One region of the Siminovitchia fortis genome, then DNA from elsewhere that is predicted to be linked to it. Evidence: riboswitches for the same ligand, from Rfam matches in the RefSeq annotation. Region 1 holds a riboswitch; the other holds the start of a gene.
What was found. A riboswitch is a leader RNA that binds a small molecule or an ion and turns the genes downstream of it on or off. The one in region 1 is predicted to bind cobalamin.
Positions count from the first base shown of each region.

Region 2: it holds a riboswitch for cobalamin, as region 1 does, so the genes downstream of both, FS666_RS11315 (ribonucleoside-diphosphate reductase subunit alpha) here and FS666_RS01740 (ABC transporter substrate-binding protein) in region 1, are expected to answer to the same signal.

Region 1 covers NZ_VEKZ01000003.1:10,282-17,953, forward strand. The annotation lists gene argS (arginine--tRNA ligase) at 1-297, shown strand, start outside; gene cls (cardiolipin synthase) at 340-1,542, opposite strand; cobalamin riboswitch at 1,656-1,862, shown strand; gene FS666_RS01740 (ABC transporter substrate-binding protein) at 1,987-2,955, shown strand; gene FS666_RS01745 (FecCD family ABC transporter permease) at 2,918-3,979, shown strand; gene FS666_RS01750 (ABC transporter ATP-binding protein) at 3,981-5,318, shown strand; gene FS666_RS01755 (hypothetical protein) at 5,378-5,863, shown strand; gene FS666_RS01760 ((Fe-S)-binding protein) at 6,083-7,672, shown strand, end outside.
Region 2 covers NZ_VEKZ01000032.1:2,264-9,935, reverse strand. The annotation lists gene ku (non-homologous end joining protein Ku) at 1-439, shown strand, start outside; gene FS666_RS11330 (cold-shock protein) at 703-903, shown strand; gene FS666_RS11325 (ribonucleotide-diphosphate reductase subunit beta) at 1,412-2,452, opposite strand; gene FS666_RS11320 (flavodoxin) at 2,428-2,871, opposite strand; gene FS666_RS11315 (ribonucleoside-diphosphate reductase subunit alpha) at 2,856-5,138, opposite strand; cobalamin riboswitch at 5,265-5,443, opposite strand; gene FS666_RS11310 (hypothetical protein) at 5,772-6,158, shown strand; gene FS666_RS11305 ((2Fe-2S)-binding protein) at 6,179-6,673, opposite strand; gene FS666_RS11300 (FAD binding domain-containing protein) at 6,670-7,497, opposite strand; gene FS666_RS11295 (xanthine dehydrogenase family protein molybdopterin-binding subunit) at 7,494-7,672, opposite strand, start outside.

The sequences.
Region 1 (7,672 bases):
GATGCAGGCACCGACTTTTCATCCCTTTCCAGCGAAAAAGCGATTGATCTCTTGAAGAAACTCGGTGAATTCCCTCAAGTCATTGCGGAGGCGGCTGATAAACGGATTCCCCATCGGATCACCAATTACATTTTTGAATTGGCGTCCGTTTTTCACAGCTATTATAATGCTGAAAAAGTGTTGAATGAAGAACAGCTTGACGAAACGAAAGCCCGCCTCGCCCTCGTAAATGCGGCCCAAATCACATTGAAAAACGCATTGACATTGGTGGGCGTGTCTGCACCGGAAAAAATGTAATATTTCACATGACAGGAGCGCCGAATGGCGCTCCTGTTCATTTTATAAAAAATATTTAAAGAGCATGCCTGCCCATTCTTTCGAGCGTACGGATAAGGGGGGATCAGCCAGGTCTTCAGGGGATAACCGGCTGGAACGGCTTATATCTTCCTGAACGATTCTTTCAGTTTCTTCAATAAACTTTTGGTCGTAGATAAAACAATTGATTTCGTAGTTAAGCCTGAAGCTTCTGCAATCGAAGTTGGCTGTTCCGATGTCACAGAACGTTCCGTCTATCAAGATGACTTTTGCATGGAAAAAGCCGGCTTCATATTGATAGACATCCCCTCCGGCTGCCAGGATCTTCCGCAAATAGTGGAGAGAAGCCTCCTTTACAATCGGATGGTCCGATTTATCAGGGACTAGAACTGTTACGGCAACGCCTCTTTGGATCGCCTGCACAAGCCCGGAAACTAATTTTTCGGGAGGGATGAAGTAAGGTGTACCGACAAAAATATTTTCCTCCGCTTGATCAATCAACTGCAGGATTTCCTCTTCTGCATCCACTCCCTGTGTCGGAAAAAAACGGTAGGGCATCGGCCCTTTCTCCAAATGAGGATAAAGGGAACTGTCCTTCAAATGGCTGGTACCTGCTGCCCTCTCCCAGTCCAGCAGGAACTCTGTCTGCAGATCGGCAATACCTTCGCCTTCGATCCGTAGATGATAATCCCGCCATGGTGAAAGGACGGGATCCAGATCAATATATTCCTTTCCCACATTAAACCCGCCTACGTAACCGATTTTTCCATCAATGATCGTGACTTTTCGATGATTTCGTTGTTGAAGGGAAAAAAAGGCAAAGGGAAAACGGGGACGGTGGCAAAAAACGACTTCAACTCCGGCAGAGCGAGCCTTTTTAAGAAGGCTTTTTGAAACCGTTCTGCTTCCAAACCAGTCAAGCAGCAGGCGCACCTTGATCCCTTTGCGGGCTTGGTCGATCAATATTTCAAAAAACAGTTGGCCGAATCGGTCGTTTTTAACAATATAAAAGAGCACATGGATACTTGTTTCAGCCTTATAGAGATCATCAAAGTAATTGGAAAAAAGTTCCGGGCCGCTCGTTATCAATTGAATCCGGCCATTTCTGACAGGGTAGCTGCAAGGCCTCATTTTTTTTCCATGAACATATCTGCCGAGAAAAAAATCCGCGGAAGCGGCAAAAAGTAATGCGGTGATTAAAATGATGGACCCAGTCAGCCACTTCAATTGGAATTCCCTCCTCAAAACAGAAATGAATCCTGATTAGTATTCCCAAATTCTTTTTGAAAAAGCTGTGAAAACAGAATAAATCGTGTATAATTACTGTTGATGCAAAAAAATAGTATATTTTTGGATTCGGTTGCTTTTCATGCCCGCTTTTAAAAAACGGCAATGAAAGCTGAAAAAGGGAAGTTGGTGAAATTCCAACGCGGTCCCGCCACTGTAAATGGGAGCGTCCTGCCATAGACCACTGTGCGCATATGCATGGGAAGGGGTAGAATGCGATGAACATGAGCCAGGAGACCTGCCGGATTCAAACACCAAAAACCTGCGCGGATGGGAGAGGTGACAAACAGGCGGCGATGCCTGTTTGCCTATTCATGCCTTTATACATACTCATCTCCTGCGCACTGGGGATGTTTTTTTATTTTTATAAGGAGGATTTACAGGATGAAAAAGATTTATTCATGGTTAATGGCATTAATGCTGATAGGGTTTCTGGCAGCCTGCGGCAATCAGGGAGATGCAGGAGAAGGGAAGCAAAATACGGAACCTAAAACTGAACAGGCTTCAGAAGACAGCTTTCCGGTAACGCTGAAGGATGCGGCAGATAAAGAAGTAACGATTGAAGAGAAGCCGGAAAAAATTGTTTCGCTCATTCCGAGCAATACAGAAATCCTTTATGCCATCGGTGCAGGGAACGAAGTAGTGGCTGTCAACGAAAATGATAATTATCCTGAGGAAGTAAAGGATAAGGAGCAAGTGGCAGGCATGGAATTAAACATAGAAAAGATCATTGCTTTGGAACCTGATCTTGTTCTTTCCCACGGATCGGCGGGCGACAGGTGGGACTCAGGGTTAAAACAGCTGGAAGACAGCGGTATACCGGTTCTTGTCGTCAAAGATGCCCAAAGCTTCGATGAGGTGTACGAAACCATTGAATTTATCGGAAAAGCGACAGGGCATACGGACGAAGCGTCTGATGTGAACGAAGACCTGAAAGCCAAGCTTGACGAAATCGAAAAGAAAGCGGCCGATATCAAGGAAGAAGACCAGAAATCTGTATTCGTAGAAATATCGCCGGCCCCTGAAATTTATGCTGTGGGGAAAAACACATTTATGGATCAAATGCTTGGGACAATCAACGCAAAAAATGCGGTTCAAGAGGAAGGCTGGCCTATGATGAACGAGGAAGCCATCATTGAAATGAATCCTGAGGTCATCATTGTCAACTATAACTATGTGGAAAATCCGGTGGATCAAGTGCTTGACCGTAAAGGCTGGCAGGACATCGCAGCTGTCAAAGACAAGCAGGTTCACTTGATAGACGAGGCTCTTACAAGCCGTCCAGGCCCGCGGATCGCTGAAGGAGTAGAGGCGCTTGCAAAAGCTGTTTACCCGGAAGTTTTCGGGGAGTAATCCACTCGTAGCATACTCAGCGGCAATCATTTTTATGGTTGCCGCCATTCTTGCGGCAATATCAATAGGTTCTGTAAGAGTTCCGGTAGAAGATATCGTCAGCATCATCGCAGGCAAGGCCCTGCCTTTTTTAAACGAAAAGCAGGTAGATCCGATGTTTGCCAATATAGTCATGAAAGTCCGCCTGCCCCGCGTTGTGCTTGCAGGTCTTGTCGGTGCCTCGCTTGCGATTGCGGGGGCGGCCTTTCAGGGACTGCTCCGTAACCCGCTTGCCGACCCTTATACGCTGGGTGTTTCATCCGGTGCGTCTGTCGGTGCGGTTGTCACTTTGTTTTACCAAATCTCCTTACCGTTGGCGGGAATATATACACTGCCGCTTCTCAGTATCGTTTTTGCATTTATCACGATCATTATTGTCCTTTTTTTTGCCAGAAGCATCGACAGATCCATGAAAGTGGAGACAATCATCTTAACAGGAATCATTTTCAGTTCATTTCTGGGAGCGCTCATTTCCTTGATGATTGCCCTCTCGGGAGAGGAACTTCGCCAAATCATCGGCTGGCTGCTGGGAAGTGTCTCCATGAGAGGATGGAGCTATGTGCAGATTATTTTGCCGTTCCTGGTTATAGGGAGCCTTGTTCTATTACTGAATTCGCGAGAGCTGAATGCGATTGCCTTTGGTGAAGAGAGGGCACAGTATCTTGGTGTCAATGTGCCCGCCAGGAAATTTGCTGTATTGGCATCGAGTTCCATGATAACCGGAGCAGCTGTCGCTGTTTCGGGAACGATCGGATTTGTAGGCCTTGTCATCCCGCATTTGACAAGAATATTATGGGGACCGGACCATAAGCATCTTTTGCCGCTCTCCATGTTGATCGGTGCAGGTTTCCTTATTTTAGCCGATTTGGCCGCAAGGATTGTCATTGAACCGGCAGAGCTGCCTATCGGTGTCATCACTGCACTGATAGGGGCCCCGGTATTTGCTTTTATTTTGTTGAGAAGACGAATGGAAAGAAGTGGATGACATGCTTCAAGTGAAAAATCTCTCCGGCGGTTATTCTGATGCAAACATATTGAAAAATATAACCTTTGCTGTCAGCCGGGGGGAAATGTTCGGAATCCTTGGGCCGAATGGAAGCGGCAAGTCGACGCTGCTTAAAATGGTGAGCAGACTCCTTTCATATAAAGATGGAGAAATAACGCTCGATGGCCGCCCCCTCCAACAATATTCTTCCAAAAATCTTGCAAAGCTGATGGCTGTATTGCCGCAGCTCACAAGCGAAATGTTTCCGTTCACTGTAAAGGAAACGGTTGAACTCGGAAGGTATGCCCACCAGAGGGGACTGTTTCATACATGGAGCCCAAAAGATGAGGCGGTTGTCCAGGAAGTGATGGCATTGACAAAAATGAAGGAATTTCAGGATGTGTCATTGCAAGAGCTGTCCGGGGGTGAGCGGCAAAGGGCTTTCCTGGCCCAGGCGCTTGCCCAGGAGCCGGACATCCTTCTTCTTGATGAACCGACAAATCACTTGGACCTTTCCCACCAAAAAGGATTGCTTGATCGGTTAAGGCGCTGGACCAGGCAGAGAGGACTTACAGTTGTCACGGTTTTTCATGATCTTAACCTGGCCGGTCTTTATTGCGACCGCCTGCTTCTTTTAAATGAAGGTGAAGTCGTTTGCATTGGTTCACCTGAAGAAGTTCTAAATGAAACGTTGATACAGCGGATTTACAGGACAGCACTGGAAAATCATCCGCATCCGGAGGTCCCGAAGCCGAATATGGTGCTTATTCCTGAGTCAGGGAAAGATGACAAGACAATCTTGGATGAAAAATATTTATCCAGGAATGATGAAAGTGTTTTGTTTAATTCGCCTACTCCTTTAAAAACAATAGCGTCTGCTTCAGGCGGCTCCGGTCTGGGCTGGAAGGAAAAGTTCATTATCAGCACAGGCAGGCCATCAATAGACAATGGCGAGAAAACTGTTGAAATGCAGATTGATGATGATCAACTTTACACAAATTACAGTGTAAACCACGAAGGTGGATTTTCCCTATTATTTGTATTGACTGCAGACCGGCGTCTGGGTTTTTTCCATACTTGGCTTTTTATCAATGGGCATGTCAGCGAAAATGCGTTGATTGAAGCGTTGGCTGCTGCTTTGGAAGGAAAGCAAACCGCTTTAAAAAATAAGGTCCGTCCAAAGGAAACGGATGATGGCATCGTGGTGGCTGCAACGCAAAAAGGAGCAATTTTACCATCGGCAAGGCCTTCTTCCGAGCTTGGGCAAGCTATCCGAAGAGGACTGCTCGATTGCTCGGAAAAATTGTTCAGCAGCATGAAATCGGGTTTGTCGAATTAATGTCGATTGTTTATCGATTGTCTATGGTAGAATAAAGTGAAGAAAGGAGGGGGGAAGCGTTGGAAATTAATGCGAAGCTGGATTTGATTTTGGAAATCCTTGGCGATCACAGTAAGAAACTGGATGAACACAGCCGTAAATTCGACGAACAAGGCAGGAAGCTGGACGAACAAGGCAGGAAGCTGGACGAACAAGGCAGGAAGCTGGATGAACACAGCCGCAAGCTGGACGAACAAGGCAGGAAGCTGGACGAACACAGCCGCAAGCTCGATGAACAAGGCAGGAAGCTGGATGAACACAGCAAGAAGCTTGGTGAACACAGTGAATTGCTGGGGGCATTAATCCATGGTCAGCAGGAAATAAAGGCTGATTTGGATGGTTTCAAGCTTGAAACATTCAAAAGGTTTGACGGCGTGAATAAAAGATTGGATTCATTCGAGTCAAAACAGGACGAGTTTGCGGCAAAGGTTGAGCTTTTGGAAAAACGGACTTGGACAAATGAATCGGATATTCACCGCCTCAAAAATTTAATCGGAATTAAGTAAAATGCCAATAGCCCCGTATTATTCTTTCATCAATGCAAACTCCAAAAATATAATCCATATGTTTAATTTCCTTTGGGCTGCCCCTGATTGTCAATTCAACGGGGGCAGCTTTTTCATTTTTCTTCTTGACTGAATGCTCATTCATTATATAATGGAGTTAATAACTTTCAGAAAAGTCATTTGCAGTCTTAACAATTCGGAAGGGAGCGGTCATTTCATATGCATGCTTTACTGTGGTTGAATTGGATTGCGTTTTTGCTTGTAACGGCATACGGCGTCTCTTTGTTTGTCTATGTCGTCAAAACACGCATCAAGTTTATTAAACTAGGGAAAAAAATAGAGTTTGATAATGATGTGAAAGCGCGCCTGAAAAATATTTGGACATATGTTTTTGGCCAGAAAAAGCTGCTCAAGGATAAAAAGAGCGGAATCATTCATGTCATGTTTTTCTATGGGTTTATTCTTGTGCAATTTGGTGCAATCGATTTCATTTGGAAAGGGCTCGTGCCTGGTTCGCATCTGCCGCTCGGCCCGCTGTATCCCGGATTTAAGTTTTTCCAGGAAATCGTAACGCTCATCATATTGGTTGCGGTTGTATGGGCATTTTACAGACGGTATATTGAAAAGCTTGTCAGATTGAAGAGGGGGTTTTATGCAGGTCTTGTCCTTCTTTTTATCGGCGGACTCATGCTGTCTGTGCTGCTTGGAAATGGGATGTCGCTCATTTGGCAAGGGGAGGAGCTGGCGTGGACTGAGCCTGTGGCTTCCGCAATTGCAGCTGCATTCAGCTGGATGAGCCCGCTTGCTGCAGGGATCGTATTTTATATTGCATGGTGGATCCATTTGCTGATTTTGTTGGCTTTCCTTGTGTACGTGCCGCAATCGAAGCATGCACATTTGATTGCAGGTCCTGCAAACGTTTACCTGGAGCCGCTTGATGGAGGCAGGAAGCTTTCACCGATTGATTTTGAGGATGAAACAGCTGAAAGCTTCGGTGTAGGAAAAATCGATGAGTTCACAGACCTTCAGCTTGTGGATCTGTATGCGTGCGTGGAGTGCGGCCGCTGTACGAATATGTGCCCGGCGACCGGTACGGGAAAAATGCTGTCCCCGATGGACATCATGATCAAACTCAGGGATCATTTGACGAATTATGGGGCTGCCGTAACGAGAAAACAGCCATGGGTCCCGACTTATGCATTCGCCAACACGCTTGGCAATCAAATTGCAAAAGCCGGTACCGGAGAAGGCGCATCAGAGGCGGCAGCGGCATTGGATTACCAGCCGAGCATGATCGGAGATGTCATCACGGAAGAGGAATTATGGGCCTGTACAACGTGCCGGAATTGTGAAGACCAGTGTCCGGTGATGAACAAGCATGTGAGCCATATTATCGATATGCGCCGCTATCTTGTCCTGACAGAAGGCAAAATGAACCCTGATGCCCAGCGGGCGATGCAAAATATTGAAAGGCAGGGAAACCCTTGGGGGTTGAACCGGAAGGAAAAAGAGAACTGGCGTCAGCTTCGGGAAGACGTACAGGTTCCGACAGTCAAAGAACTGAAGAAAGCAGGGGAAGAATTCGAATATCTGCTCTGGGTCGGATCGATGGGTGCGTTCGACAACCGCAGCCAGAAAATCGCTTTGTCGTTTGCGAAACTCCTTAATGAAGCCGGTGTAAAATTTGCGATTCTCGGAAACAAGGAGAAAAACTCGGGGGACACCCCCCGGCGTCTTGGCAATGAGTTCTTATTTCAGGAGCTGGCTGCTGCCAACATTAAAGAATTTGAGAAAAATGACGTTAAAAAA
Region 2 (7,672 bases), on a different contig from region 1:
AGTAGGGCTCGCAAAAATCATGATCCGTTCCAAGGAACAACTCGCGGTCATCCGGGTTTATCAAGATACCCTTTTAATGGAAACGATCCACTTTCCGGATGAAGTTCGAAAAGCCGTTGACGTCCCCAATGTTCCATCCGAAGATAATGTGACAAAGAAGGAGATCGATACGGCGATTATGCTTATTGATCAATTGACCACCACATTTGATCCGGATAAGTATAAAGACGAATACCGAACAAAAGTTCTGGGATTGATTGAAGCGAAACGGACAGGAAAAGATCTGGTCACTGTGAAGGAAAAAGAGCCTGCAGCCCAAATGACTGATCTAATGGCTGCACTTCAGGCTTCAATCGACAGGACCAAGCCCAAAACAAAACGGCCGGCTAAAGCAAAAAAGCCTGCAGCGAAAACTTCTGCAGCTGGAGATAAAAAATAATGAATAAAAAATACAGGAAACGGGTAAAAAAATATTAACATAAAAAATAAACTTTGCCCGCTTCTTGTTTTTTTCTTTTCGTTCATGTATAATGAATGTGAAGTAAGGATATGAATTTTATTTACCAGTAATTGGAGTTACCATTATTCACATGTTATAATGAATATCTACTCCAGCAAGTGGGTATTTATTATAATATGTGAATTTTTATTTACCCGGTAAATATTAGGAACATATTAAAAAATTTTTGGAGGTTTTTGTGCATGACAACTGGTACAGTTAAATGGTTTAACAGTGAGAAAGGTTTTGGATTCATCGAAGTAGAAGGCGGAAATGACGTATTCGTACATTTCAGCGCTATTCAAGGTGAAGGATTCAAAACTCTTGATGAAGGTCAACAAGTGGAATTTGAAATCGTTGAAGGCCAACGTGGACCACAAGCGGAAAACGTTGTTAAACTATAATTTTACTCACGCAAAGAACTGCCCTTTATAGAGCAGTTCTTTTTTTGTTGAAGAAACTATAAAATTCCATACCTGTGAATAACTTTTTTTTACTAAATGCTGCGTCTAGCTCCAGCGCCTATCGACTAGCAGACTTCGCGCTTAATGTGCTCCTGCGGCGTAGCTTATTCGAGGATGTTTGGCTCACCTCGTCGCAAAGCTGCACGAGGCCATCTCAAGTAGTAGCTTTCCTACGATAAGTCAACATCGGCTCCGACGGACAGGACGTCCTAGTGCAGGCGAAGCGACAGGATGTCGCGTCCTGAGCCTGCCTTCGTCGCCGTGTTGTCTGGCTGCGAGTGCCATCGGCGCAAGGATTAAGCCAATCGCTGCTGAAGGCAAACTACGCCTTCTTCAGCGCTCGTCTAGCTTTGCGCCGATAAGCAGGCACTCTCCGCCTTTCCTTATCCTTTATCTCGTCGTAAGCACTCCAGTCTGTACGTCGATAAACAGGCGATTGCGCTTTTGTTTATAATTCATCAAATCCGTTCAGATCGCTTGTTTTGGTGTATTGGCGGGATTTTTGTTCGAAAAAGTCGGTTTTCGTATCATCAAAATTGTCTACATAGGCACGGATCCATTTCATCGGATTATCAACATAATCTTCATAAATTTCGCTCAACCCCAGCATTCTAAGCATTTTATTTGCTCGGTACTTGATATAGCCCTCCATCTCAATGAGGTCGATTCCATCAATTCCATCCAGTACATAGCGGCTCCAATACATTTCCTGATCGACCGAATGGCGGAACTGGGCGTATACCCAATCCGTAAATTCTGCCGAATTATATTCCGGATTTTCGGCCAGAGTGGCACGGAACAGATCGCTGATAAAACGGCCATGCTGAAGCTCGTCGCGGTTAATATAAGAAATCATCGTGGATGTTCCGACCATTTTTTGATTCCTTGCCATGTTATAGAAGAAAGCAAATCCTGAATAAAAGAATAATCCTTCAAGCAATGCGGTGTAGACCATTGCCTTTAAAACATTTTCAATGGAAGGGTTCAATGCAAACTCATTATACACTTGCATGATCCTTTCATTTCTTTTCAGTAACACTTCATCTTTTCTTCCGGTTTCAAATGATTCATTTTGTCTGTCAAAAGAAGTGACGGAAGAAAGGACATATGCGTAACTGTGGTTGTGCTCGCTCTCCTGGTCGGCGATTGTCGCCATGATTGATTTTACGGAAGGGTCGGTTGAGTAATGGCCGATTCTGGCTGCAATATCAGTCTGCGGGCCATCAAGTGTCGCAAGCAATCCGATAATTTTTAAAAATGCATCCTGTTCAATTTCCGGAAGTGTTGGAAACTGCTTGATATCCTGGGTCATATCCACCTCGCTGGCACGCCAGAATAATGCACGGATCTGCTCCCTGTGATTGTAGAAATGAGGGTAGGCAAGGTCGTTCCAATTCAAGATGCCGCTTGCCTTTCCCCCGAACAGTGCTGTTGATTTATTAGGATTCAGTGGTTCCAACACGGCTACTTTGTCAAGTGTTTTAGGCATTGATTCAATACTCCTTCCGTCCATTTTTTTACTGTATTTTCCTGAGAGCCTCTGGGACTTTGCTCAATTTTTAAAGGCTCAAATGATGAATGATAAAATGCCGCGAGTTTTTCAGCAGCATGGCAAAACAATGCATCGCCCCCGAATTGCGTATCTCCTGTTCCAAATACATAAACGTTGGGCGGTTTATACCCGATTTCGTAGACAAAGTCCTTTACAAGTTCCGGAGTTTTCCCTTTTCCCCAAGTAAAGGTTCCGACCAGCATGGCGTCAAAGCGGGAAGGATCGGGTGCGGGTCCCGATCCGATCCGGTGCAAAAGGGTGGAATGCCCATTTGTTGAAAAAATGTCATCGATGATTTCGGCCGTCTCTTTCGTGTTTCCGCTGAAGCTGGCATAGCAGATCAGGATTCGCACCATACACAATCCTCTATATCCGATGCGGTCGATCTCACGTAATATGTTGTTTTCAACCCTGAATCCCAAGCCTGCAAATGCAAATCGAGCATGACCTGCGCCTTAATATGATTCGGGACGTAAAAGTTAAATGAGACGGCCTGGTCGATATGTCGCTGTCTCGCAGCATTTTGCTGGATGGACCAGCGCTGATCCACAATGTATGCCGATTTCCTGTACACATTGTATGTATGATGGTCAAGGTCCGGTGCAACAACCGGGAGCTTATAATTTTTCTTTTCTTCATGGTAAAACGGTTTGAAGACGGGGTCGATGCTGGCAGTCGAGCCCGCTATGACAGATGTGCTTGAATTTGGAGCAACTGCCATCAAGTACCCGTTTCTTATGCCGTGTTCTTTTACATCATCCATGATTTCTTTCCACTCATTTTCGTTGTCATCCGCAAGGTAGCCGCGCACTTCAAAGTAATGGCCTGTCTGCCAGTCGCTTCCTTCAAACAGCGGGTAAGCGCCTTTTTCTTTTGCCAGCTGCACGCTTGCTTTGATGGTCAATTGGGCAATTTTCTCATATAGTCTGTCCGCCAATTGAACAGCCTCTTTGGATTCCCAGGCGATGCCCTTTAGGGCCAGCAGGTGATGCCAGCCGAAGGTTCCGAGGCCGATGGCGCGGTATTTTTGATTAGTAATGGCTGCCTGCTTGACATCGATCGTATTCAGGTCGATGACATTATCCAGCATTCTTACCTGGATAGGAATCAGCCTCTCCAAAATCTCGAAGTTGTCCTCATTCGGATCAACAGATTTTCCCAGGTTGATGGAAGAGAGGTTGCATACGACGAAGTCACCGGCTTTTTTATATGAAATGATTGTATCCCCATCAACCGTTTCCTCACAATGAATGGTAGGGGACATATTTTGCATGATTTCTGTGCATAAATTGCTGGAATACACCATCCCGGCATGCTTGTTTGGATTCATGCGGTTCACTTGATCCCTGTAAAACATGAAAGGAGTACCTGTTTCCAACTGGGACTTCATGATTCGGATCATGATCTGGATGGCAGGAATCGTTGTTTTGGTCAATTGTTCACACTGGACACATTCTTCGTATTTTTCCCTGAAAGAACCTGCCCCTTTTTCTTCATCATAAAAGTCTTCCAAAGAATAGCCCATCACTTGTTTCACTTCATAAGGGTCGAATAAATGCCAGTCTCCGCGTCTTTCAACCTGCTCCATGAACAGGTCGGGCAGGCAGACTCCTGTAAAAATATCGTGCGCCCGCTGCCTTTCGTCTCCGTTGTTGAGCTTCAAGTCGAGAAAGGAAAGGATATCGGCATGCCATACGTCAAGATAGACAGCAATGGCACCTTTGCGTCTTCCAAGCTGGTCTACGCTGACTGCCGTGTTGTTCAACTGTTTGATCCACGGAACGACGCCTGATGAAGCGCCTTTAAACCCTTTGATGGAGCTGCCGCGTGCTCTCACTTTGCCCATGTAGACGCCGATTCCGCCTCCGTCTTTGGATAGTCTGGCAACATCCGTGTTGCTGTTGTATATGCCGATCAGGGAATCATCCACAGTATCAATGAAGCAGCTCGACAATTGCCCGTGGGCGAGCCCGGCATTGGCAAGTGTCGGCGTCGCAACCGTCATATAGAGATTTGAAAGCGCCCAGTAGCTTTCCGCCACATGTTCCAAGCGTTTATCTGCCGCTTCATCCTGCATGAGATGCATCGCAATGATGAGCCATCTTTCCTGTGGCAGCTCGAATGTGTTCTTTTCATGGTCAACAGCCAAATATCTTGTAGCCAGCGTATGTAGGCCTGTATAATCAAAAAGGTAATCACGCTCCGGATCAATCAGCTTTGACAATTGATCGATTTCATGTTTGCTGTATTTTTCCAAAAGGGAGGGGGAATAAATCCCTTTTTCCGTCAACGCTGTTATAAGGCTGTAAAAATCGCCGTATTTCTTATTTTTATCATAGGAACGGCTTTCGGCAGCCCTTCTGTATAAATCGTGCAAATATATTTTTGCTGCATCAAAAGACCATTGTGTATTCAATTCATCAACGTTTTCCAGCGCGGACTGAATGAGCAGGTCTGTAATATGCTCTGCTTTTAGCTCTGTTTTTGCTTCAATACTTCTAAAAATTTTATCGCGGTAGTCCATTGAATCTATCAAAGTGACTCTCTTAAGAAATTTGTCCAGCCGATCTCTGTCAAATGGTTTTTTTCTGTTTCCATCTTCTTTAACGATGATTGTTGTCATTTTTAATAGAAACCTCCTGTTTTCTCCAATAAAAAAATCCACTCCGGGGAACAGAGCGGAACAAACGATAGGGAAAAAAGGAAACAGTTTCGCTATCGTTTCATCTTCCCAACCCCCGAAGAATTGAAACTCGGACAAGAAAAGGCAGGTCTCCTGACTTGTGCATCATCCTACTGGGGAACCTTCCCGTTTATGGACAGTGGTTCTTTCCCGGTCGTTCGCACTTACAGTTGCGGGGACAGTTCCGGATTTTCACCGGATTCCCTTTTAAGCCCTCAATGGGCACCTCGTCTTGTGAATTATCAATATATTGTGTTGTGTAAAATGTTTGTCACCAAATATAGTGTCGATTGTGATTTTATCATGAGTAAAATTGAAATACAAGCACAATCTTTTTTCTTTTAAGAGAATGGCAGGCAACCTTGACAAGGAGGGGAGAAACGGTAACCTCGACAAATTGGGATGTAATTGCAGGAAAGGAAGGCTAGATATGCAGTTTGATATATTTGAAATCTTGAAGTACATATCCTTGTTTATCTGATTAAAAAATTTTTCCCAGTTGAAAATATGGATAAAACCTTTCTGATGTATGAAGAATAATGACTAAGCAATTTTATCAGGGAGGAATCCGATATGAACAGTAACCAAAAAAAACAGCAGGCGGAACTGCAAGCATTTGCACAGAAAATAAATCAGCAGGAAGCCCAAAAAAACGATCAGCAGCTGGACCAGCAATTCCAGTCACAAAAAAAGCAGGCGATCCAAGCCATGCAGCAGGCAGAAATGATAATCCGGCAAAATGCTTCAGTGACTGATATTCAATCGTTGCAGCAGGCGCAGCAGCAGCTTCAGCAGGCAACGCAGCAATTGAGCCAAATGCAGGGGATCTCCGTCACACACTCGACAAGCGCCCAGCAGCAACAGCTGGAACAGGTCCAGCAGCAGATCGAACAGGCTTCCCAAACTTTGCAGCTGATTCAATCATTAAATAGCGGCGACAAGAGCTTTAAGAAAGGTTAAGAGGAAGATGTCCCCGGCTTTCACATAAGCCGAGGGTTCTTTTTTTCCGCATCCAGGACTGACTTGACCGCTTCCTTTATTTCGGCGTATCCTGTACACCTGCATAGGTTTGATTCAAGCCATTCTTCAATCGTCTCATCTGATGCATCCGGGTGAGCCTGCAATAAAGCGTGGCAATTTAAAACGAACCCAGGCGTGCAATATCCGCATTGGATGGCCCATTTTTCAACAAATGCCTTTTGGATAGGCGAATCTTTCAGCCCCTCAATCGTCAAAAGGGATTTATTCAGAGCCTCAATTGATAAAACAAGGCAGGAATGTACTGGCTTTCCACCCATCAAAATAGTGCAGGCACCGCAATCACCATTTCCGCAGGCGGGCTTCGCTCCGCTTAACCCCAGCTGCCCCCTTAGAGTCTGAAGGAGGGTATCTCCGGACCGGATGATCGCTTCCCGTGTTTCTCCGTTAACATGAAACTGTACGACCGACTTTCCTTTTCCGTGAGAAAGCATCATTTCGCCGCTGCCTCCAAATCCTTGATCATCAGAAAAAGACCATTTTTTAAAATGAACTTTCGATATTCGGCAGAACCCTGAAAATCCTCAATAACAGGTGCAGGAAGATGTTCAAGTGACTTCTCAACCCGGGCAGAAGGTGATAGTGAGTCATCGTTTAATGCTGATTCCATTTCTTTTGACCGGAACGGACTGGAACAGATCCCCGAAAAAGCAACTGTAATTTTGTCCTGCTCTTTAACCGCCGCTATTGTTACGAGTGGATATCCCACTTTTGAACATCTCGTTTTCTTGTAGTGGAAGAAGGGAAGAGATGCGTACTTCTTGTCAATTATGATTTGGGTCACCATTTCGCCGGGTTCCAGCTGAAGTCGATTGGATGAACCCAACGAAATCAGTCTTTCTCGGTCACTGCCTGCGATTTTTAGTTTTGCCTCCGACAACAACAGCGGAAGCATGCCTTCCCGATAGATCAAACGGCTGTTCAAATGCCCGCCGATGGTAATTTTGTTTCTGGATGTATGGTTGGCGATCCGTCTGATTGTTTCGGCAAGAAGGGGAAAACAGCCCGCCTCGATGACTTCATTTAACGTAAGGGCAGCACCCAGGACAATTTGCTCCCCATCATCTATAAATTCATGGCACTCAGGTATCCCTTTAATATCAATGATTGCTTCCGCCTGAATGTTGTTGTTCTTGGCAAAAGTGATGAACTCGGTTCCTCCGCAAAATATGGAGGCCTTTTTTGCCCCCAATGATTGCATCAATCCCACTGCATCATTCACATTATCAGGGCGGTAGTATTCAAAATCAAAAGGAATCATTCCAAAGTCTCCTTTTGTTTCCAAATGAACTCGGGAATGAGAGGCAAGCGGTTCAGGTTTGTCTGGACCGCAGCCGAAAGAGCGTTCGCAAGCGCAGCAGGCATCCCTATGACTCCATATTCCCCGATTCCCCGCGCCCCGAAAGGGCCATCAGCCGATGGTGTCTCTATGAAAT